Regions from separate parts of the Halobacillus sp. ABR2_026 genome, predicted to be linked through region 2. Evidence: predicted binding sites of a transcription regulator. Region 2 holds the regulator's gene; each other region holds the start of a gene.

Region 1 (7,636 bases), 540 kb from region 2:
CCTCAGTAAACGTCTCATTTCTTGATTCCAAAGTCGTAATCGCCATGGAGAGAGAAACGTAAAGCATGACGGCTAGAAGAAGAAGTATGGCCACCCCTGCATACTGAAACTTTTTCTCTTTTAAAGTACGGTATACGGATTTTCTGAGAATCATGACCATGTCACCTTCTCTGGGTCGACAGGGTTTTCATTGTCATAGGAGTCAACAATTTCACCGCTTTTCATCCGAATCACAGCGTGTGCCATATCCCCGATTCCCTGATTGTGGGTGATAATTAGAACGGTCGTTCCATATTGTTCGTTTACGAATTTCAACAGTTTCAGAATGTTCTTTCCCGTTTCTTCATCAAGGGCTCCTGTTGGTTCGTCGCATAGGAGCACCTGTGGATTTTTAATCAATGCCCTTGCAATGGCAACACGCTGCTGCTCCCCGCCACTCAACTGGGATGGGAACTTATCTTTTTTGTCCCACATTCCAACCTTCTCCAACGTATCTTTCATGCCCAGAGGGTTGCTGCTCAATTCCTTCCCTACTTCCACGTTCTCTTCAACTGTTAAGGTCGGAATTAAATTGTACTGTTGAAAAATGAACCCGATGAATTTACGCCGGTAGTCCGTCAGTTGACGGTCTTTCAATTGATCGAGAACAGAATCCCCTACTTTAATCGTTCCTGAATCATACCGGTCAATTCCCCCGATGACATTTAGTAACGTCGATTTCCCCGACCCTGAAGGTCCAAGAATCGTAACAATTTTCTTGTCGGGTACTTCCAAGGATGCCTGGCGAAGCGCCTGCACTGTCACTTCTCCGCTTTTATATTCTTTTGTAACCTGTTTTGCGAAGATTGCCATCTCATCATCTCCAATTAAAAGTTTTGTAATATAAAACATCATTTATTTCATTTTTAGTGTACCTCAATCAGATAAGAAGTCAATAACTTTTTGAAATATATATATGTATAAATTTCATTATTTATTATTTTCCCTCCACTGACAGTCATTGAAATGGAAGAACTTATTATTAATGGCGCTTCCATGAAAAAGACAGGAATTGTGGAAGTTAGATATTGAAACCTTACAAACAAGAAAACCCAGACAAGCGCTAGGCTTTGCCTGGGTTCTCTCTATTAAAAAGATGGAAGGTTGTCCAAATTATTGGATTGAATGCCATCCGGTTCACTGCGCAGATGGTCTTCTCCATCTTTCCCTCGAATGAGGTTCACGTGTTCCAGTTCACCGCTGCGCGCCATATCATGTGCCCGCTTATAATCGACCACTTGTCCTGACGACAGCTGCATTTCAACAATGCTTCCTTGTCCGTTTTTTCTAACGGCGACAATTCGTTCTGGCATCATTCTCAACCTCCTCACATCTATTTTGTCTCTTCTTTACAATCCTATTCTGACGAGGTTATTTTTAGAAAATGAGCAAAAGAAAGTCAGCCCTTGGGCTGCCTTATCCTCCTACATATCGTGAGAAGATTTTTGCTTCTGACGTGTGTGCTGTGCGTTTTTCACTTTATGCGAGCCTTGTGCCGGCTCACCGTAGGCCTGCTTGGGTCCTAGTGGTAAGTTCGGTTGTTCCTGTTGTTTGGGTCCCATACGTCGTCCCATTACCCATCCGCCTCCTTCATTATCTGCGTTTTCGAGCTGCTTCCGGTCCTTCCATCGCAGTCGCTCCAGGATAACTCAGACGCTGATCACGATCGGACTCCACTCTACCGGATTTCTTCAACTTTTTCTCTTGTCTGTCTCTACCCATCTTCACACGCCTCCCTTCTTGCTTAGTATGGAAAAGAGGATGGCGGCTATCCCTGGGAATCATTTTTTGTAATCGTCGAGAAAATCCTTTTGAAAGCTCGTATTTACTTGCGCATCAGATGAATGACTTAAATCACGGAAAGGGTTTTTTCCATATTTTTCTGTTAAATCATCAATGGTTTTATAAAGCTTTTCTTTACTTGCATATTCTTCAAAATTAAACAGGTCCAGCTGTTGACTGACTTCTGATTTCTCAGCAAGGTCACTCGCCGTAACACCAAGCAAACGGACAGGCTGTTGATTCCAATGATCATCAAATAACTGCACCGCTACTTGAAAGAGGTCTTCTGACTTGTGGACAAACTGCTGGAGCTGTCGGCTGCGGGTTACGTTTTTTCTATCATGATAACGTATCATAAGCTGAACATTTCTGGCGAGCACTTTTTTATTCTTCATCCGGGCCTCAACTTTATGGGAAAGTCTGCGGAGAACGCTTTGAATTTCAACATCATCAGTGGTGTCCTGAGGCAGTGTCGTTGAAGTTCCGATACTCTTGAATTCATGGACCGCTTCCGGGTCTACCACTCTTTGGTCAATCCCGTTCGCTCTATTTTTTAACCGCTCTCCATTAATACCCAACACACCCTTCAACTCCAAGACCGGATGTGCAGCTAGTTGACCGATGGTTTCAATTTGTATTTTCCTAAGTTTTTCTGCCGTTTTATCTCCTACTCCATACATTTCCTCAATGGGCATCGGCCATAATTTAGAGGGGAGATCACGCTTTCGAAGGATCGTGATCCCCATCGGCTTTTTCATATCAGATGCCATCTTTGCCAGGAATTTATTAGGAGCAATGCCAATACTACAGGAAAGGTCAAGTTCGTCATGGATACGCTTTTGGATATTCTCCGCGATTTCAGGAGGAGATCCCTGCTCCGCACATTCGGAAATGTCCATGTATCCTTCATCAATGGATACCGGCTGGACCATCGAGGTGACATCTGCAAGTATTTTAAACATTTCTTTAGATGCTGTCCGATATCGTTCAAACGTTGGCCTCATCACAATTAAACCCGGACACAACCGTCTCGCTTCGCCTAGAGGCATTGTCGTCTTGACCCCATATTTCCTTGCCTCATAGCTGCTTGTGACGATAATGCCGCGTCTTTCTTCCGGATTTCCTGCAATGGCCAACGGCTTCCCTTTTAGGGATGGATCAAAAGCCGCTTCCACAGAAGCATAGAAACTGTTCATATCCACATGAAATATGACTCGACCTTTTTTCGGATACCATTTGGACTCCATAACGTACTTCCTCCATTGGAACATTTGTTCTCTATTATACCATGACATGATGATCAATGGATAATCAACGCTCTGCTATTGTGCAATTCTCATGAGGGGTTCTATGCAAAAAGGCTCCCTGCCATCACAGGGAGCCTTTTTTTACTTTATTGAGCTACTTCTTCAATGATGGACGTGACCAACTCAGTCACTTTTTCAAGTTCACTCACAGGCATGCGCTCATTGGTTGTATGAATTTCTTCATAGCCGACACTTAAATTAACTGTCGGTACACCATGACCAGCGATGACATTAGCATCACTTCCCCCGCCGCTTGTCAACAACTCACTTTCACGGCCGATACGCTTCGCTGCTGCCCGGGCGACTTCAACTACTTGATCCCCTGCTTGCTGTTTATACCCTGGATACATAACTTCTATATCCAGTTCAACTTCTCCACCCATTTCTTCAGCTGTTTCCAGAAAAGCCTGCTGCATTTTTTCCACTTGGGCTTTCATTTTATCTGGGTCCAAAGAGCGGGCTTCCGCTAACACTTCGACGTGATCGCATACAATGTTTGTTTTTTGACCACCTTCAAAGCGCCCGATATTCGCCGTAGTTTCGTCGTCAATTCGTCCGAGAGGCATTTTAGCAATTGCTCGGGACGCTAGAGTAATGGCAGAAATCCCTTTCTCAGGGGCAACCCCTGCATGAGCGGTTTTTCCTTTAACCACAGCTTTTATTTTCGCCTGGGTAGGAGCTGCAATGATAATGTTTCCGACTTGTCCATCACTATCGAGAGCATATCCATATTTCGCTTTAAGTAAAGAAGCATCCAAAGCTTTTGCTCCGACAAGGCCGCTTTCCTCACCCACTGTAATGACGAATTGAACATCCCCATGTTCAACCTGTTGTTCCTGAAGAGAACGGATCGCTTCCAGAATAGCAGCAATCCCTGCTTTATCATCGGCCCCCAGAATCGTTGTTCCATCCGTCACAATATAGCCATCTTCAACAGATGGTTTTACACCGTTCCCTGGAACGACCGTATCCATGTGCGAAGTGAAATAAATCATATCTGCACCCTTCTTCGACCCTTCCAAATTACAGATGAGGTTGTTCGCCCCATGACCAGTGACCGAAGCCGCGTCATCCTCCAGGACTTCCAAGCCTAAGTCCTCAAATTTTTGTTTTAATACTTTAGCAATTTCTGCTTCCTCTTCAGTTTCTGAGTCAATTTGAACCAACTCTAAAAATTCCTGAAGCAAGCGTTCTTTATTAATGGCAGCCATCTATAGTTTCCTCCTTCATATGTAAACCTGTTCCTCTTAGTACGTTAGCGGAACGAAAGGACGGTGTCAATTATAGTGGGATGTTGCCATGTTTTTTATACGGACGGCCTTCATGCTTGTTCTTAAGCATGTCCAAAGATTTGATTAAAGTGGCACGCGTTTCTCTTGGATCGATAACATCATCGATCATTCCAAGTCCTGCCGCTACGTAAGGGTTCGCGAATCTTTCTCTATATTCATTAATTTTGTTTTGTCTAGTTTCTTCAGGATTAGTACTTTCGCGAATTTCTTTGGCAAAAATGATATTCGCTGCCCCCTCAGGACCCATCACAGCAATTTCGGCATTCGGCCAGGCATAGACAAGGTCAGCTCCGATCGACTTACTGTTCAGGGCAACATACGCTCCTCCATAAGCTTTTCTTGTAATAACTGTCAGCTTAGGAACAGTCGCTTCTGAATAGGCATACAAAATTTTTGCACCGTGACGGATGATTCCTCCATGCTCTTGTTTGATGCCCGGGAAAAATCCTGTAACATCTTCGAATGTAATCAATGGAATATTAAACGAGTCACATGTACGAATAAACCGCGCCGCTTTATCACTTGAATCGATATCTAACCCCCCGGCCATGTATTTCGGCTGGTTACACACGAGTCCGACTGTTTTCCCGTGCAGACGGGCGAACCCGACGACAATGTTCTTTGCAAAGTCCTTGTGGATTTCAAAAAACGATGCTTCATCGACCACTTCATCGATAATTACACGCACATCGTAAGGACGTAGAGGATCAAAAGGAATTTTGTCTGTAAGATCCGGTCTGAAATGGTCTTCCGGTTCTACATCGATTTCCGGTGTCTTCTCCTCATTATTTTGAGGCAGATAACTGACAAGGTCACGCACAGCGTCTAAAGCAGAAGCTTCATCTGATGTTTTCAAGTGGGCATTACCACTTAAAGAATTATGGACACCTGCGCCACCGAGGTCTTCTGCTGATATCTGCTCACCAGTAACTGTTTCAATTACTTTCGGCCCGGTAATGAACATTTGAGACGTCTTTTCCACCATGATTACGAAATCCGTGATGGCTGGAGAATATACCGCACCACCAGCACACGGCCCCATAATGACGGAGATTTGCGGAATGACCCCTGAGTAAATGGAGTTCCGGTAAAAAACCTGACCGTATCCATCCAAAGAAGATACCCCTTCCTGAATCCGAGCTCCTCCAGAATCGTTCAAACCAATGAACGGTGTACCATTTTTGGCAGCAAGGTCCATGACGGCTGCGATTTTTTTCGCATGCATCTCCCCCAATGCGCCACCATAGACCGTGAAGTCTTGAGCGAACAAGTACACATCCCGTCCATGGATTTTGCCAAAACCTGTGACGACTCCTTCGCCAGGCGCTGACTTTCCATCCATTCCGAACGCATCATGGCGATGTTCGATGAAAGGGTTCAATTCAATGAACGACCCTTCGTCCAACAAATGTTCAATACGCTCTCGTGCCGTCCATTTTCCTTTATCATGTTGTTTAGCGATCCGCTCGTCCCCGCCACCCAGTTCAACTTGACGGCGTTTATCATAAAGTTCATTGATTTTATCAAAAATATCCAAAATTACTCCCCCTCTTCATGTTGACACAACTCGAAAAGTACACCATTTGCAGCTTTCGGGTGCAAAAAGGCGATCTGACTATTATGAGCCCCAGTTTTCGGTTGTTCATGAATCAGACGCACTCCCTGTTCTTTATACTGCTTCAAACGTGCAGTCAAGTCATCAACCTCCAGAGCGATGTGATGAACACCTTCTCCTTTTTTGTCTAGAAACGATCGAATCGGTGAATCCTCACTTATAGGCTCCAGCAACTCGAACATCGTCTCTCCTATCCTTAGGAAGGCGACCCTGACCTGTTCGGATTGAACCGCTTCAACCGCTTCAAGCTCCAAATTCAGGTTGTGCTGATAAAAAGGCAGGGCTGCATCGATGTTTTCCACTGCAATCCCAATGTGGGCGATTTTACTTGGAGCATCCAGGCTCTCTTTATGAAGCATCTGTTTAATATATACAGCAATCGCATCTGTCGGCGACCCGCTTGTGAAAATTTTGTTCACCCCTTTTTCTTCCAGGAAGGGGATGTCTTCCGCTGGTATAACGCCTCCACCTATAACAGGGATATCAGAAGCTCCTTGTTCTTCCAAGGCTTGAACCACTTTAGGAAACAGCGATTTATGAGCCCCGGAAAGAGAAGAAAGACCCACAACATCGACATCTTCCTGTATCGCTGCCCTCGCTATTTGAACGGCTGATTGACGGAGGCCGGTATAAATGACTTCCATCCCGTGATCCCTAAGTGCCTGGGCAATAATCAATGCCCCACGGTCATGCCCGTCTAATCCTGGTTTCGCTATGAGTACACGTATTGGCTTCATCCTCATCATCCTTCCCTACATTCCGGTATATTCGCCAAATTCTTCTCTTAATACGTTTGCGATTTCTCCGACTGTCGCATAAACCTTTACTGCAGCGACAATAAGAGGCATTACATTTTCCTTTCCTTTTGCGGCGCTTCTTAAAGTTTGCAGACACTTGTCGACCGCTTCCTGGTCCCGTGATGATCTTACCGCCTCTGTTTTCTTGATCTGCGCTTGTTCAAGGGCTTCATCTACACGAAGCAGGTCAGCGTGAATTTCCTCTTCCAGCTTATATTCGTTCATTCCGACCACGATGTCATCATTTGATTCAATCCGCTTCTGAGCATCATAAGCTGCTTTATGAATTTCCCGCTGCATATACCCCTCTTCCACCGCCTGTACGGCTCCACCGAACTCTTTAATACGTTCAAGGTACGCTCCAGCTTCTTCTTCAATCTGATCCGTCAAAGATTCCACATAATACGAGCCCGCCAGTGGATCAATGGTATCTGCAACTCCACTCTCATTAGCGATGATCTGTTGTGTGCGCAGCGCAATTCTTGCTGAATCTTCTGTCGGCAACGCAAGGGCTTCGTCACGGGAGTTGGTATGTAGACTTTGGGTTCCCCCCATAACGGCAGCAAGTGCCTGCAGAGTGACCCTTACTATATTGTTATCAGGCTGCTGAGCCGTTAATGTACTTCCTCCCGTTTGGGTATGAAAACGGAGCTTCCAGCTTTTCGGATTCTCTGCTCCATAATGCTCTTTCATGATCTTTGCCCACATGCGGCGCGCCGCTCTGAATTTAGCCGCCTCTTCAAAAAACTGATTGTGCGCGTTGAAGAAAAAGGCAAGGCGAGGAGCAAATTGATCGACTTCAAG
Region 2 (7,636 bases):
GGCGCGTACGAAAGAAGGTAAGCTTCAAGTTGAGCTTGCTCAGCTGCAATATTTGCTGCCTCGTCTATCTGGACAGGGAACAGCTCTCTCCCGTTTAGGTGGGGGATCGGTACCCGTGGTCCCGGTGAAACTAAATTGGAAACGGATCGCCGCCATATTCAAAGAAGAATTGATGACATCAAAAAACGTCTGGATGCCGTCGTGAAACAGCGTGAGCAGTATCGAAAACGGCGTAAAGAAAATCGGGCGTTTCAAGTCGCTATCGTGGGCTATACGAATGCCGGGAAATCGACTTTCTTCAATAGAGTAACAGATAGCCAATCTTTCGAGGAAGACTTGTTATTCGCGACACTCGACCCGTTGACAAGGCAAATGAGCCTCCCGTCAGGATTTTTGGCACTTTTATCTGATACAGTAGGATTTATACAGGATTTGCCGACCACGTTGATTGCAGCTTTCAGATCAACGCTTGAAGAGGTGACAGAAGCTGATTTTGTCATTCACATGGTGGATGCTTCTCACCCTGACCACATTCAACAGGAGAAGACGGTTCTTCGGCTATTGGAAGATCTCGGTGCAGGCCAGCTCCCTATATTAACGGTTTACAATAAAAAAGACTTGCTGCAAGGCGACTTTATTCCTCATTCCTTTCCTTCATTGACGGTCAGTGTCCATGATCCAATCGATCGTAAACGCGTCCTTCACAAAATGGAAGAAGTTTTGAAAGAGGAATGGGATGAATATGATGTTTTCATTCCAGCTGAAGAAGGGAAGCGGCTTCAGCAGTTCAAAACCTACAGTATGGTAACAAGCATCCATTTTTATGAGGAAAAAGAAGGGTATGCGCTGCATGGATTCATTCATCCTGAACACCCTTTGAAACATCAGATCCTTTAGATGGAAAATTACAAACATAAATGAAATTACGCAAGATAGGAAGAGGTTACATCATGAATATTCAAGAATTAAAAAACCGAGTGGAAAAAGAAATCAAGGCTCCGCACGCAATTGTCGATGAAATCGTTGAATACAACCAAGCGAAAGTGTTGAGAGCCTTTCACAAATTAAGAGTCAGCGACTCCCATTTTAATCCGACGACAGGGTACGGTTACGACGATTTTGGACGGGATACCCTCGAGGCCCTTTATGCGGAGATCTTTAAAGGAGAAGACGCTCTCGTTCGCCCACAGCTCATATCAGGGACTCATGCCATCACAACCGCCTTGTTCGGGGTGCTCCGTCCTGGTGATGAGCTTCTATACATATCGGGGGAACCTTATGACACATTGAGAGACGTCATCGGTTCTGAAGACGAACGTGATACAGGGTCGCTTTCAGATTTCGGTGTGGGGTATCAGTCGGTCTCGTTGAAGGAGGACGGGGACTTCTCCCGATCTACTATCTGCGCAGCTATGAATGATCAAACGAAAGTCGTTGCCATCCAGCGATCGAAAGGCTATGAGGACCGCCCTTCCTTTACGCTTGATGCTTTGGAGTCCATCATTCGATTCGTACGTGAGATCAATGAAGAGGTCATTATTTTTGTAGATAATTGTTATGGTGAATTCGTGGAGATGAAAGAACCTTTGGAAGTAGGAGCGGATTTGATTGCTGGTTCATTGATCAAAAACCCTGGCGGAGGGATTGCAAGAGTTGGAGGATACATCGCAGGGCGGAGCGACCTCATTGAAAAATGCAGCTACCGTTTGACTGCTCCTGGTTTAGGGAAAGAAACTGGCCCGAGCTTAAACACCCTTCAGGAAATGTATCAGGGGATTTTCCTTGCACCACACGTCGTAGGAGAAGCGCTGAAAGGAGCGATCTTCACTTCCAAATACCTGAGTGAATGGGGCTTTGATACAAATCCTGGTTTTAATGCCAAGCGGACTGACTTGATTCAATCGGTTAATTTTCAAACCGCCGATCAAATGATCAAGTTCTGTCAATCCATCCAGCAAGCTTCGCCTGTGAACTCCCACTTCAAGCCAGAGCCAAGTGCAATGCCGGGATATGATGATGAAGTCATCATGGCAGCGGGTACGTTCATCCAAGGGGCGAGTCTCGAGTTGACGGCGGATGGTCCTATCCGACCTCCCTATACAGCTTTCGTTCAAGGGGGACTGACGTATGCACATGTTAAGCTTGCTGTCGTCCAGGCTGTAGCACAGATGGTAGATGAGGGAATGGTCAAAGCTTGAAGAGAAAGGTATGATACCCCTTTCATAAATTGTGTGAACATTCCTCACATATGTTGACATATCCCTTGCGTGACGTATAATTAAAGTATCATTCTTATGGGGAGGAGGCACATCGATGAGTGATGAAATTCGTCGTTCTATGCCGTTGTTCCCGATGGGGATTGTTCAATCTTTGACAGACCTTACTGCACGCCAAATTCGGTATTATGAACAGCATGAGCTTGTTCAGCCGGCGCGTTCAGAAGGGAACCGCCGCATGTTTTCATTCAATGATGTCGATCGACTGTTGGAAATTAAAGATCTGATCGATCAGGGAGTCAACATGGCCGGAATTAAAAAAGTTCTGAAGATGCACAGCGATTCAGAAAATGAAGCGTATGATGAAAAGCAAGTGAAAGAAGTGCACAATGAACTTACTGAAAAAGAGCTTCGTCGGATGTTACAACGAGAACTATTCACAGCGGGAAGACAAGGTAAATTAGCAATTAGACAGGGAGAAATGTCCAGGTTCTTCCATTAATCTTGTGTCGAGAGGGGAAATTCAATGGGTTTAACTAAAGAAGAAATTTACAAGAAAATCGATGAAGAAAACGTCAAGTTCATCCGCCTGCAGTTTACGGATATGCTTGGCACAATCAAAAATGTGGAAATTCCACTAAGCCAGTTGGATAAAGCAATTGATGGCATGATGATGTTTGACGGATCCTCCATCGAAGGATTCGTACGAATAGAGGAGTCCGATATGTATCTGGTACCGGATTTGGATACGTTCGTCGTCTTCCCTTGGACGTCCGAGAAAGGGAAAGTCGCACGCTTCATCTGTGACATTTACAACCCAGACCAGACTCCATTTGAAGGATGCCCACGCTACAATTTGAAGCGTAACATCAAGAAAATGGAGAAACTAGGTTTTTCCGCTTTCAATATCGGTACGGAACCTGAGTTTTTCCTATTCAAATTAGATGAAAAAGGCGATCCGACGATGGAATTGAATGATAAAGGCGGGTATTTCGACTTGGCCCCAACCGATCTTGGGGAAAACTGCCGACGTGATATCGTTTTGGAGCTTGAGGAAATGGGCTTTGAAATTGAAGCTTCCCACCATGAAGTAGCTCCTGGGCAGCATGAGATTGACTTTAAATATGCAGATGCTGTCAAACACTGTGATGATATCCAGACTTTCAAACTAGTGGTCAAAACGATTGCGCGTCAACATGGTTTGCATGCGACATTTATGCCTAAACCGTTGTTCGGTGTCAACGGATCAGGAATGCATGCCAATATGTCTCTTTTCAACGAAAAAGGTAATGCTTTCTTCGACGAAAAAGGAAAAGAGCAGCTTTCTGAAGTCGCCTATCAATTCACAGCGGGTATTATTAAACATGCCACCAATTTTACAGCGGTCACAAACCCTACAGTCAACTCTTACAAGCGTCTCGTTCCGGGTTATGAGGCACCATGTTATGTAGCCTGGTCGGGTCAAAACCGGAGCCCTCTCGTACGTGTACCCACTTCCCGTGGGTTAAGCACCCGAATCGAGGTGCGCAGCGTGGACCCATCAGCCAACCCTTATATGGCGATGGCAGTTCTTCTTGCTGCAGGACTTGATGGTGTTGAAAATAAATTGGAAGCTCCGGCACCTGTAGACCGGAATATCTATGTTATGGATAAGAAAGAACGGGAAGCCCATGGAGTAAAAGACCTTCCTGCCACGCTTTATGACGCGCTGGAAGAGCTGCACAAAGATTCAATCATGGTAGAAGCTCTCGGTGAACACCTATTTGAACACTTCATTGAAGCGAAGGAAATTGAATGGGATATGTTCCGTACACAGGTTCATCCGTGGGAGAGAGAACAATACTTGCAAACCTATTAAGTACCAAAGCCTTGAAGCATACCATGCTTCAAGGCTTTTTTGTTCAGGGAAATTTCATAATTTTGGTCGTATACTTTTGGCTGCGAAATACATATAATAAAAACAAGAACAAATGTTCGTTTAGGGGGTGTGTTGCGAATGGACTCCTTATTCAATCGGTCAAAAATGGAAAAGATAAAACTTGAACTGATCTATATGAACAAAGAGGGGGCGGTGTCTCAACGGACAGTCAGGATCGTCGGTATACAGGATTTATATGTAACGGCATACTGCTATGAGCGAAAGCAGGTAAGGACATTTATGAAAGAAAACATCCTGTCTGTCCTGCCCAAGTCCTACCTAGGAAATAGATACGGCGCATAAAAAAGAGAGACGAGTGCTGACTCGTCTCTCTTTTTTAGTGTACGGTCCGATAAAGACCAACGACTTTCCCTAAAATGGCCACATCTTGTAATAAAATCGGCTCCATTGTGGCGTTTTCCGGTTGGAGGCGGACATGGTTTCTCTCTTTAAAGAAACGTTTTACGGTTGCTTCTTCGTCCTCTGTCATAGCAACGACGATATCGCCATTCTGTGCGGTCTGTTGCTGTCTGACGATAACCATATCTCCATCAAGAATACCAGCTTCGATCATACTCTCTCCCTGGACGATGAGAACGAACGTATTGTCATCCGAACCTGCGAGCGTATCTGGAAGCGGAACATATTCTTCAATATTCTCTACTGCGGTAATCGGAGACCCGGCTGTAACTTTACCAATAACTGGAGCGTAGGACGCTTCACTCCTTGGAATGCTGTGATCTTCTTCCAATTCAATCACTTCAATGGCACGAGGCTTTGTAGGGTCGCGTCTGATATACCCTTTTTTCTCCAGCCTGGACAAGTGCCCATGGACTGTTGAACTGGATGCGAGGCCGACGGATTGTCCGATCTCTCTAACAGATGGCGGATAACCTTTCAATAAAACTTGTTCTTTAATGAAATCTAGTATTTCCTGCTGCCGTTTTGAAAGTTTACTCATAGATTAGCACCTCGTACATAGGATTATAGTAACCACATTGTACCACCTATGTTTCAGAAATACAAACACGCGTTCGAAAAAAAGCCATTGACAAGAACCTGTGTTCGTATATAATAAAAGTAACAAACGCGAACACAGGTTCTTAGGAACGTTCGTTCTACAATATCGGAGGAGGATTTTCTTATGTTCAACAAACTATCTAAGCTCGATTACACGTATATTATTCTTTTTATTGTTAGTTTCATCATTCTCTATTATTCTATGGTAACGACCGTATAAATAGAGAGAAGAGAGGATCGTCCAGGTGAAGGTAATCATATATTGCAGAGTAAGTACTGAAAAAGAGGTGCAGGTAACTTCATTGAACCGGCAGAAGTCTGAATTGACAAGTATGGCTGAGGCCCATGGTTATGAAGTGGTTGAATGTATCGAAGAACAGGCAAGTGGCTATGAAATCGAACGGGAAGGGGTCTTCCGGATGTTGGAATTCTTTTCTTCTGGACAAGCGGATGCCCTTTTGGTTCAGGATGAAACTCGCTTGGGACGCGGGAATACGAAGATTGCTCTTTTTCATCAATTGAACCGGCTGGGAATTAAAGTTCTATCCTTATCCAATAACGGGGAACTGGAGTTGTCAGAATCGGACTCAATGGTATTGCAGATCGTAGGAATCGTCGAGGAATACCAAAGAAAAATACATAACATGAAGATACGGCGTGGAATGAGAAAAGCCGTAGCGGGTGGTTATGATCCATCCGCGAATTTATCCAACAGGGATCAGGCACCGGGCCGTGAGAGGATCGATTTCCCGATTGAGGAAGTCATGAGGTTAAGGAAGAACGATCTGACGTTTAAGGATATAGCCGCTACTCTTCGTGGTCTCGGATATGATGTTTCGAAAGCAACCGTCCACAGGAGATACAAAGAGTACCTATCCCTTGAAAAAGGTGAGGAATCAAGGTAATATAATGATTGAAGACAAGAGTCCCTAGATTTCTTGTCTTTTTCGTATGTATATGATCCAGACTACAAGCAAAGGAGAAGGATCTATGTTATCTAAAGAAAAAATTAATCGTATAAATGAATTGGCTAATAAATCCAAAGAGCAGGAGCTTACGAAGAATGAAAAAGCAGAGCAGCAGAAACTCCGCCAGGAATATTTGAAAAATGCCCGTCAATCCTTTAAAAACCAACTGAAAGGCGTAACAGTCGTTGATCCTAAAGGAAATGACGTTACCCCTGAAAAGCTTCGCCAAATGCAGAAGAATGAAAAAAAGAATTGATAGTTAATGATCCGTATTCGTTTTTTCGAATACGGATTTTTTGTTTATTTCCCTCGATCAAGGGGAAATTAGGTGGGAGGTTGTGCAAAGATTGCGCACAACGCTTGTCTCAAAGCGAATTTCATTATAGGATAATACATGGTACATATACCTGAATAGAAAGGGGAATGTTCAACATGGCAAACAGCCTTGAACAAACATCAATCAATACGATCAGAACATTAACAATCGATGCAGTAGAGAAAGCAAACTCCGGCCACCCTGGAATGCCGATGGGTGCAGCACCGATGGCATATACATTATGGACCCAGTTCATGGATCATAATCCGAAGAACTCGAACTGGTTTGACCGTGACCGTTTCGTCTTATCTGCTGGCCACGGATCCATGCTATTGTATAGTCTGCTTCACTTATCCGGTTATAACGTGACCATGGACGATTTGAAATCCTTCCGTCAGTGGGATTCTAAAACACCGGGGCACCCGGAATTTGGTCACACCGATGGAGTAGAGGCGACAACAGGTCCCCTTGGGCAAGGAATCGCGATGGCTACAGGCATGGCCATGGCGGAAGCACACCTTGCAGGGAAATACAACCGTGAAGGTTATAACGTAGTCGATCACTATACGTACACGATTTGTGGAGATGGAGACCTTATGGAAGGTGTATCTCAGGAATCTGCTTCACTTGCTGGTCACCTTGGCCTTGGCAAATTAATCGTCCTTTATGATTCCAATGATATTTCTCTTGATGGTGATCTTGACCGCTCGTTCAGTGAGAGTGTGGAAAAACGCTACGAAGCTTACGGCTGGCAAGTCATCCGTGTCGAAGATGGAACGAGTACAGAGGAAGTAGCTAAAGCTCTGGAACAGGCAAGAGCGAATACCGAACAGCCGACAATGATCGAAGTGAAGACGGTGATCGGCTATGGTTCTCCGAACAAATCTGGTAAATCAGCTTCCCACGGAGCTCCTCTAGGGGAAGATGAAGTGACTGCAGCCAAGCAGTTCTATGAATGGGAACACGAGCCTTTCCACGTACCAGAGGAAGTTTATCAGGACTTCAAAGCTAAAGTACAACAGAACGGTCAGGATAAGGAAGAGTCCTGGAACAGCTTGATGGCTCAATATAAAGAAGCTTATCCAGAGCTTGCAGAAGAACTTGAACGTGCGATTCGTGGAGAACTGCCAGAAGGTTGGGCGGATAATCTTCCAACATATAAAGTGGGAGAAGACGGCCCGGCAACACGCGCAGCTTC
Region 3 (7,636 bases), 1.4 Mb from region 2:
GAATATCCGATGGAAACAGCCACCTTTGCGATGTTGGAACAATATCCGTTAGGCACACTGATGACCTTCATCACCCTCTTTGTCATCGCTATCTTTTTCATAACATCGGCAGACTCCGCCACTTTCGTCCTGGGGATGTTATCAACAGATGGTTCCATCCACCCTTCCGGTGCGGTTAAAATCCTATGGGGGCTATGTCTATCGGCCACCGCTGCCATCATCGTCTATTTTGGCGGCACCCAAGGACTGCAAAATGTGTTGATTATTGCAGCCCTGCCATTTTCGGCGATTATCCTGCTTATGGGCTTCTCGTTTTATAAATCAGCCAATGCAGAAATATGGTCAAAACGACGCAAAAAGAAACAATACAAGGCCAGCTGAATGTTCCGGCCGCTAAAACCATCTACACAGCCTGCTCATCCATGAGGGGCTGTTTTTCTTTTTACTCCTCACTCCTACCTCAATGGTCTGCTACATATATATGGTACGATAAAGTCGTCATTGAATCCTTTACAATCAATTGAAGGAGTGAAGATATGGCGTTCATAATGACGGGACTGCTTTTGACAGTTGCCGGTTTCCAGGTCCTGCTCTCCCTTGGCTTTCCTTTAGGCGAATTTGCCTTAGGGGGTTCTCATAAAGTATTGCCTGTAAAGCTCCGGATTTTGAGTGCAGGGAACGCGATCGTGCTTACACTTATGAGTTTTGTGTTTTTGCAGCATACATTTGGTTATGTACGATTCGACTTCATCCCTACAACCCTATGGATCTGGATCATTACTGTTTTTTTAGGCCTGAATACCATTGCAAATTTGATCTCACCAAGTCAAAAAGAAAAACGAGTGATGACCCCTCTTTCTGGGGTGATGTTTATCTTAAGCTTATGGATTGTCCTAACTTAAGCTGCCCACCTCCCCTGCATAAAGAAAAAGCTTGGGAAGGTTCCCAAGCTTAAAAATTATATAGACAAGCGGCCGGATAGGTCGTACATACTGTTATCTATGCCCATTTTTTGCGAGAACACATCTCCGAACGGATGACTCACCGGCTTATTGTCTTTCAAACCTACGATTTTTCCAAATTCCTTATTCAACAACAAATCGATGGCATGACCTCCTAAACGGCTGGCCAGCACCCGGTCTCTCGCTGTTGGAGCTCCTCCGCGCTGGGTGTGTCCCAAGACGGTCACCCTTGACTCCATCCCCGTTTCTTGTTTCAACTTATCATTGAGATCGATTCCACTCACACCGCTACCCTCGGCTACGATGATGATGCTGTACCTTTTTTCCCTTGAAGGACCACTTTTGATCTGCTCAATGATAGCAGGAAGATCCTCTTTCTTCTCAGGGATCAGTATATTTTCAGCACCGCCGGCAAGACCGGACCATAACGCCAAATTGCCGGTGTCCCTTCCCATTACTTCAATGATGGATGACTTTTCATGAGAGGACGCCGTATCACGCAGGCGGTCGATGTATTCAATAATTGTATTCAAACTCGTATCAAAACCAATCGTCTCATGAACAAGCGGAATGTCATTGTCGATGGTAGCAGGCACTCCAATGCACGGAAACTCTTTGTCACTAATAGAGGCAGCTACGCGCAAGGCATCTCTTCCACCAATGACGACGAGGGCATCTACTTCGTGTCTCTTTAAGATTTGAATCGCTTGCTCCTGACCAGCATCGGTCATAATTTCCTCACTTTTGTACGACTGAAGAATGGTTCCTCCACGTTGGATAATCGCGCCTACGGAAGCAGCATCCATCTCTTCAAGTTCTTCATCAAATACACCTTGGAAACCGTACTTGATACCGATCATCTCTCTCTCAAAATACAACCCTGACCTTACGACGGCACGCAGGGCGGCATTCATTCCTGGAGCATCTTCTCCACTCGTCAGAACTGCGATTCTTTTCACCATCACCACTCACTTTCCTTATGTAATTCTACGTTGTACATTCTCTACTATTGTAGCAATAACTGGCAGAAACTCAAAAAGTGCTGGAAGCTGCCTCATCATTGCAGCCTCCAGCACTCCTTCATCCTCAACGATATTGTTTTCTACGCACCCACATCGTAGCTGCCCATTTTTCTCCAGTAACAACCGGTGAACCACCGTGCAGCGTCCGTTCATTGATGGCAGAGTCGGAATAGAAATATTCAAAGTAGACGCCCATGCCTTTTTGTGGAGATACAGATAAGTTCATGTGAGGGAAATAAGTTTCGCCGCCCTCCTCCACATCGTTCAAATACAGGACGAGTGTACTAATCCTCGGATTACTGACAGGCTTTGCTTTAGCCTTAAAATAATCATAGTGTGCTTTATATTCTTGCCCTGGTTGATAGTTCAGGATGTGAAGACCTTCTCCATGTTCGACAGGAACATTCATGATTTGCGCCAATCGGTTTTCAATGCGGCTCGTAATATCATCGTCCGGCAGAAACGTGCTGCTGCTTGTCCGGATATCGTTCACTTCATGCTTGGAACCGATTTTCGACCGGTTCATCCGACTTTTAGACCGACGGATCAACTGCTCGCATTCCGCATCACTGACGACGTTTCCCAATATAGCAATCTTTGGATCTTCCATTTTTGCAATAATGGCGACTTCACGATCTGATGTAACAATCCTGCTTCCTGTATGATCGAAAATGGAAGTTTCTTTCACTGTTAATGTCAACTTTTCATCAACCTCTTCTTATTTTGATAAAACGCTTTCATAAAACATATATCCTGTCCGGAATGATAGGATATGAGATATCATATCACCTTTTTACTTTTTATTCTTTATTTTTGATAAAAATTCCATATTTGTTCACATATGATAGAAAAAAGTCCAAAACATTTCTTCAGACCCCCATATAAAGAAGCACCACCACCTTGAATAGAGGCGGTGATGCTCGAAATGATCGGGTTAGCGGCTTTTTTCTGTTTTGTTTTTAAAGTCGAATTTAATCTTGTATTCTTCATCCAGCATCAGGGCTGTGCTGAACGTTTTCTTCCCTTTGAATCCTTTCAAAACTTTCGTTCGCTTTTTCTCACACAACGTTTTGATCATATTGGCTGTGAGCGTTTTTCCGGCGAGTCTTTTCGGAAAACTCACCTTGCACCCCTTTTTGTATTCAGAGCATGCATAGAATTTGTACCGGTCCATGATGGAGCCTGTTCCGCATGCCGGGCATTTGGCAATTGGTGTATTCCATTTCTTCTTTTCACCGGTATCTCGGATTTGAACTTGTTGGATGGAATCTGGAGTTTCCTGAATTAGTTTTTCAATAAACTGGCTCGTCTGCTTAATGAACATCTGTTTCGATCCTTCTCCGCTTCCGATTTTCTTCAAATAGGATTCCCACTTAGCTGTCATGGAGGGACTGGACAACAGCGTTCCTTCGATAGCCTCGCACAGTGTAATCCCTTTAGCTGTGACATAAACATTGTTCTTTTTCACTTCGATGTACTTTTGCGCCTTAATTGTTTCGATGATGCTCGACCGGGTCGCTTCCGTTCCGAGACCTTCGACTTCCTTGAGGATTTCTACATCTTCTTCATCATCCATCAGTTTTCCGCACGTTTTCATCATGTTGATCAGTTGGCCTTCCGTATACGGTTTCGGGGGCTGCGTCATACTTTCTTTGATATGAAGGCGAGCGCCTACCTCTTCCCCTTTTTCGACATTTGGAAGCAGTGCATCTTTCTCCTGCTTCGCTTTCGAAGGCTTCGGAAAAAGTTCTTTCCATCCTCGATGCACCTCTCTCCGCCCCGTCGATTTGAAAGGAAGCTCGTGCACATGAGTGAATATCGTCGTTTCTTCATAGACGTAGTCGCTATGGAACATCGCAAGCGTGGTGGCCATCACTTCGGAATAAATATTATGTTCTTCACGACTCAACCCGTTGAGCTTCTTTTCTGTAGGGACCGTCTTCGTCGGGATGATCGCATAGTGTTCCTGAACTTTCTTACTGTCGACATACCGTTTTCTGGGTTTTAAAGTGATTGGAGTAAACGACACATTCAGTGTATCCTGATAAGACTTCAAGTTGTTCACCAAATAAGAGAATTCACTCTCTGTAATGTAATTACAGTCGGTTCTCGGATAGGAAACCAGTTTCTTCTCATAAAGCTTCTGCATCGTCTTCAACACCTGCGATGGCGTGTATTTCCAACGACGGTTCGCGACACTTTGCAACGTGGACAGGGAGTGCAGCTTCGGTGATTTTTGATGTTTCGTCTTTTTGTCTACACGCTGGATCGTCCCCTCGTCATCTACCTTTTCTTTCAGTCCATGCTGATCCATCAGCGCCTGTACTTTCGCTTTATCCTTCTCTTTAATTTCAGCCAGACCCTTATAGGAACCCGCCTCCGATTGGAAAAGGCCCTCGATCTGATAGAAAGGCTCGGAGACAAAGTCTTCAATCTCCTTATGTCGCTGGTATATTAAATAAACCGTCGGCGACTGCACACGCCCGATTGATAAGTAACTCCCGAAACCTTTTTTCTGCAAATGGAGAGTAAATAGGCGGCTGGCATTGATCCCTACCATCCAATCACTGATCTGACGGGCTTTCGCTTCATCAAACATACGCAAATCTTTTTCATTGTTTTGTAGATTTTTAAAGCCTTTACGCACTTCGTCTTTTTCCAGAGAATTGATCCACAAGCGCTGGACCGGCTTCCCCTTCACACCAGTCAACCGGAGGATACTGTAGAAGATATTCGATCCTTCCCTGTCCACATCAGCAGCATTGATGAGGACGTCTGCTTGCTGGAACAAGCGCTTGACCTCTTTAAACTGCTCCCACTTTCCTTTCGATACCTTTTCCAGAAAGCGATCCGGAACAATCGGGAGCTGATCCAGCTTCCACTTCTTCCATTCCGGCTTGTAATCATGCGGTTCTTTCAATTCCACCAGATGACCAACGCCCCACGTAATCGTCGCCCCAGCCGGGAACGTATCATCCGGTTTCAATACTATATACGTTTTCGTTTTTTCCTGTACTTTAAAAGCCTCTGCATATGCTTTTGCCTGAGAGGGTTTTTCCGCTAAGATGACCACTTTCGTCATGGTCTCCCCACTCCCTTCGTTGAACCCCAAGAGTACTATGCACAGAAGCGTAAAGCAAGAGGTTGACGCCGTACTTTTGTTCGTTGGCGCGCTGTGCTGAGTCTTTCACGCGACTCACTCAATCTTTAACGAGCATAGCATTCATTCATCCAGTATAAATTCCGCTTTCTTAGTTGAACCTCTCGTTCCCTTACTATAAGCGCTTAATAGTCGGTACACCACATGACGGGAGTTCACGTTCAGAAAGTCCCGCGCTTATGACTTTTTACGATCAGCGCGGCATACTCAGGTAAGGCTCGTTCATGAGCATCCAGCGAGGTATGAGAACAAGCGGGACAGGCCCATTTCATTTGGGCTCTCTTCATTGAATACCTTTCACACGCTGGGCATCTGACGCCTTTTTGCAGATCGGATGGATGAATAGTAAATCGTGTCAAAGTCGATGGGAATCTGAAATCCAATGTGCTGTTTCACCCATTCCGCCAGCAGCTGCTTTTGGCGTTCGGCCTGCTCGATAGGGTCCTGGAATTCTTCTGTGCCGCGGCGCATTTCTTTCATTTGTCTATGGATGTAAATCTGGCCGATCCTATTTTCAGCTTCAATGATCAATTTAAAGGACGGGAATATCATCACCGTGTCCATTTGGAAAAAGTGGTGGTCATCATGGATACAGAGGTCTTGAAGCATGGAATGAGGACCTTTCAAATAATGAAGATAAAAATCAAGAGATTGCTCGCCTGACCATCCGGCTCGCTTAATCGATAGAATTTCTTCTAATGGAGAGATTGCAGTGCAGCAGCATTTCTGAATGGGTAATATCAGGTGGGACGACGCGGGGGTTTATTATCATGTGTTTGCTCTTTCCTCCCTTATTAAAAACGCCAGCCCCTTTAATGTCCAGAAAAAAAGAGACCCAGAACGGGTCTCTTGGCTTCCACTATTTAAAAGTCGACGTCTTGACCATAGTATGCCGCAACAAATAGTTTCTTCATTTCTTCCACAGATGTTTCACGTGGGTTCGTTCCCGTACACGGATCTTCCACTGCGTTTTTCGCCATCGTATCGACGTGTTCGTTGAACAATTCTTCAGAAACACCAAAATCTTTCAAGGTATTTGGTACTTCCATTTTGCGGTTCAACTCACGGACCCACTCAATGAGCGCGTCTACTAATTCTTCATCGTTCTTCCCTTCAAGACCAATTCTTTTAGCAAGGGCAGCAAAACGGTCTTCGACTACATGGCGGTTGAATTGTATGACGTAAGGAAGGTAAATTCCATTGGCGCAGCCATGCGGTACTCCGAAGGTCGGTCCGCTTTTATGTGCCAGGCTGTGCACATTACCAAGGACGGCATTAGAGAATGCCATGCCTGCCATTGCTTGGGCGTAGTGAACTTTTTCACGACTGTCTTGATCTCCTTGATACGAAGAAAGAAGGTGTTCTCTTAAGAGTTCAGCTGCTTCTTTCGCAAGAGCATCCGTGAACGTCGTTCGTGGTTTGGCTACATAGGCTTCGATGCTGTGTGTGACGGCGTCCATCCCGCTATAGGCTGTCACGCTCTTCGGCATGGATTCAACCATGACTGGATCGATGATCGCCATGTCCGGCGTCAGCTCGAAGGTGGCCAGCGGGTATTTCACGCCTGTCTCTGAATCCGTGATAACAGAAAGGTTCGAGATTTCAGAGGCCGTACCACTTGTCGTTGGAATACCGATAAATCTTGCTTTCGAACGAAGTTCAGGAAGTTCAAACGGTTGGGTTGCCTCTTCAAATGAGAGATTCGGATGTTCATAGAACAGCCAGAAGGCTTTGGCAGCATCCATCGGAGAACCTCCACCGATTCCGATGATCCAATCCGGTTCAAACTCATTCACTGTATCCAAGTGTTCCTTCACAAGATTTGTGGAAGGCTCTTCTGTGATACCTTCAATCAGCTTCGTTTCGATATTCGCTTCTGCAAGATTTTTTTCGATGATATCGAGATTCCCATTTTCCTTAACAGAACCTCCACCAATTACAAGCAAAGCTTTTTTTCCTTCTACAGATTTCAATATATCAAGAGCATTTTCACTAAAATAAATGTCGCGCGGAATTGTAAAACGGTTCATAACAATGATCTCCTTCTGATGATTTTTGGTTACATTCGGGAATATATCCGCTATGAACATCATCAAAACTCCCTGATGGGCTCCTCCTACAAATCCAGTCCTTTCGTAACCCATCTGTCTCGTGCAGGAGATGAGCTCCAGAATAGGTCTTATGGTAAGATATGTAGGTCAGCACTATCAATCAAGAATGGAGCATCCTTTATGGTACAACTTGCAAAAAGAGGATACACCCTGTTCATAAGTTTATATGTCATTATGCACTTTATTGTTTACTTCATAGGTGGAAACGTGCTTTCCACGACCCTTTCACTGGCAGGGCTGGCGGCGTTTGTACTGGGATATTTCTTCCTGCCAATGAAGCAGGCAGCCATATCGCTCCTCCTGCTCGCCATTGCTATCGTGGTTCACCTCTCGTCGGGGACTTCAATTATAGAGGGGACGGCTTCCGGCTTTACCGTTATG

Evidence for each region. Region 2 encodes LexA, which represses DNA repair genes until DNA is damaged. Its sites were predicted from a motif close to CGAACATATGTTCG; they were not measured.
Region 1: ACXADE_RS12620 (DNA polymerase IV) is a predicted target of LexA. The motif match lies at 3,086-3,099, and genes of this name have one in related genera.
Region 3: ACXADE_RS02580 (type IA DNA topoisomerase) is a predicted target of LexA. The motif match lies at 5,136-5,149, and genes of this name have one in related genera.

What each region holds. Positions count from the first base shown of each region.
Region 1 is NZ_JBSWTM010000001.1:2,417,964-2,425,599, forward strand. It holds gene ACXADE_RS12595 (ABC transporter permease) at 1-154, opposite strand, end outside; gene ACXADE_RS12600 (ABC transporter ATP-binding protein) at 151-852, opposite strand; gene ACXADE_RS12605 (DUF3892 domain-containing protein) at 1,128-1,352, opposite strand; gene ACXADE_RS12610 (small acid-soluble spore protein P) at 1,464-1,613, opposite strand; gene ACXADE_RS12615 (YpzI family protein) at 1,633-1,761, opposite strand; gene ACXADE_RS12620 (DNA polymerase IV) at 1,821-3,068, opposite strand; gene ACXADE_RS12625 (M20/M25/M40 family metallo-hydrolase) at 3,215-4,339, opposite strand; gene ACXADE_RS12630 (acyl-CoA carboxylase subunit beta) at 4,410-5,960, opposite strand; gene mce (methylmalonyl-CoA epimerase) at 5,960-6,772, opposite strand; gene ACXADE_RS12640 (acyl-CoA mutase large subunit family protein) at 6,788-7,636, opposite strand, start outside.
Region 2 is NZ_JBSWTM010000001.1:1,879,731-1,887,366, forward strand. It holds partial or broken gene hflX (GTPase HflX) at 1-897, shown strand, start outside; gene ACXADE_RS09715 (methionine gamma-lyase family protein) at 951-2,198, shown strand; gene ACXADE_RS09720 (MerR family transcriptional regulator) at 2,314-2,718, shown strand; gene glnA (type I glutamate--ammonia ligase) at 2,743-4,074, shown strand; gene ACXADE_RS09730 (hypothetical protein) at 4,213-4,437, shown strand; gene lexA (transcriptional repressor LexA) at 4,472-5,095, opposite strand; gene ACXADE_RS09740 (YneB family resolvase-like protein) at 5,400-6,059, shown strand; gene ACXADE_RS09745 (DUF896 domain-containing protein) at 6,145-6,378, shown strand; gene tkt (transketolase) at 6,555-7,636, shown strand, end outside.
Region 3 is NZ_JBSWTM010000001.1:473,220-480,855, reverse strand. It holds gene ACXADE_RS02600 (BCCT family transporter) at 1-381, shown strand, start outside; gene ACXADE_RS02595 (hypothetical protein) at 537-902, shown strand; gene ACXADE_RS02590 (ATP-dependent 6-phosphofructokinase) at 959-1,921, opposite strand; gene ACXADE_RS02585 (2OG-Fe(II) oxygenase) at 2,049-2,684, opposite strand; gene ACXADE_RS02580 (type IA DNA topoisomerase) at 2,919-5,066, opposite strand; gene ACXADE_RS02575 (nuclease-related domain-containing protein) at 5,442-5,825, opposite strand; gene ACXADE_RS02570 (iron-containing alcohol dehydrogenase) at 6,008-7,174, opposite strand; gene ACXADE_RS02565 (hypothetical protein) at 7,376-7,636, shown strand, end outside.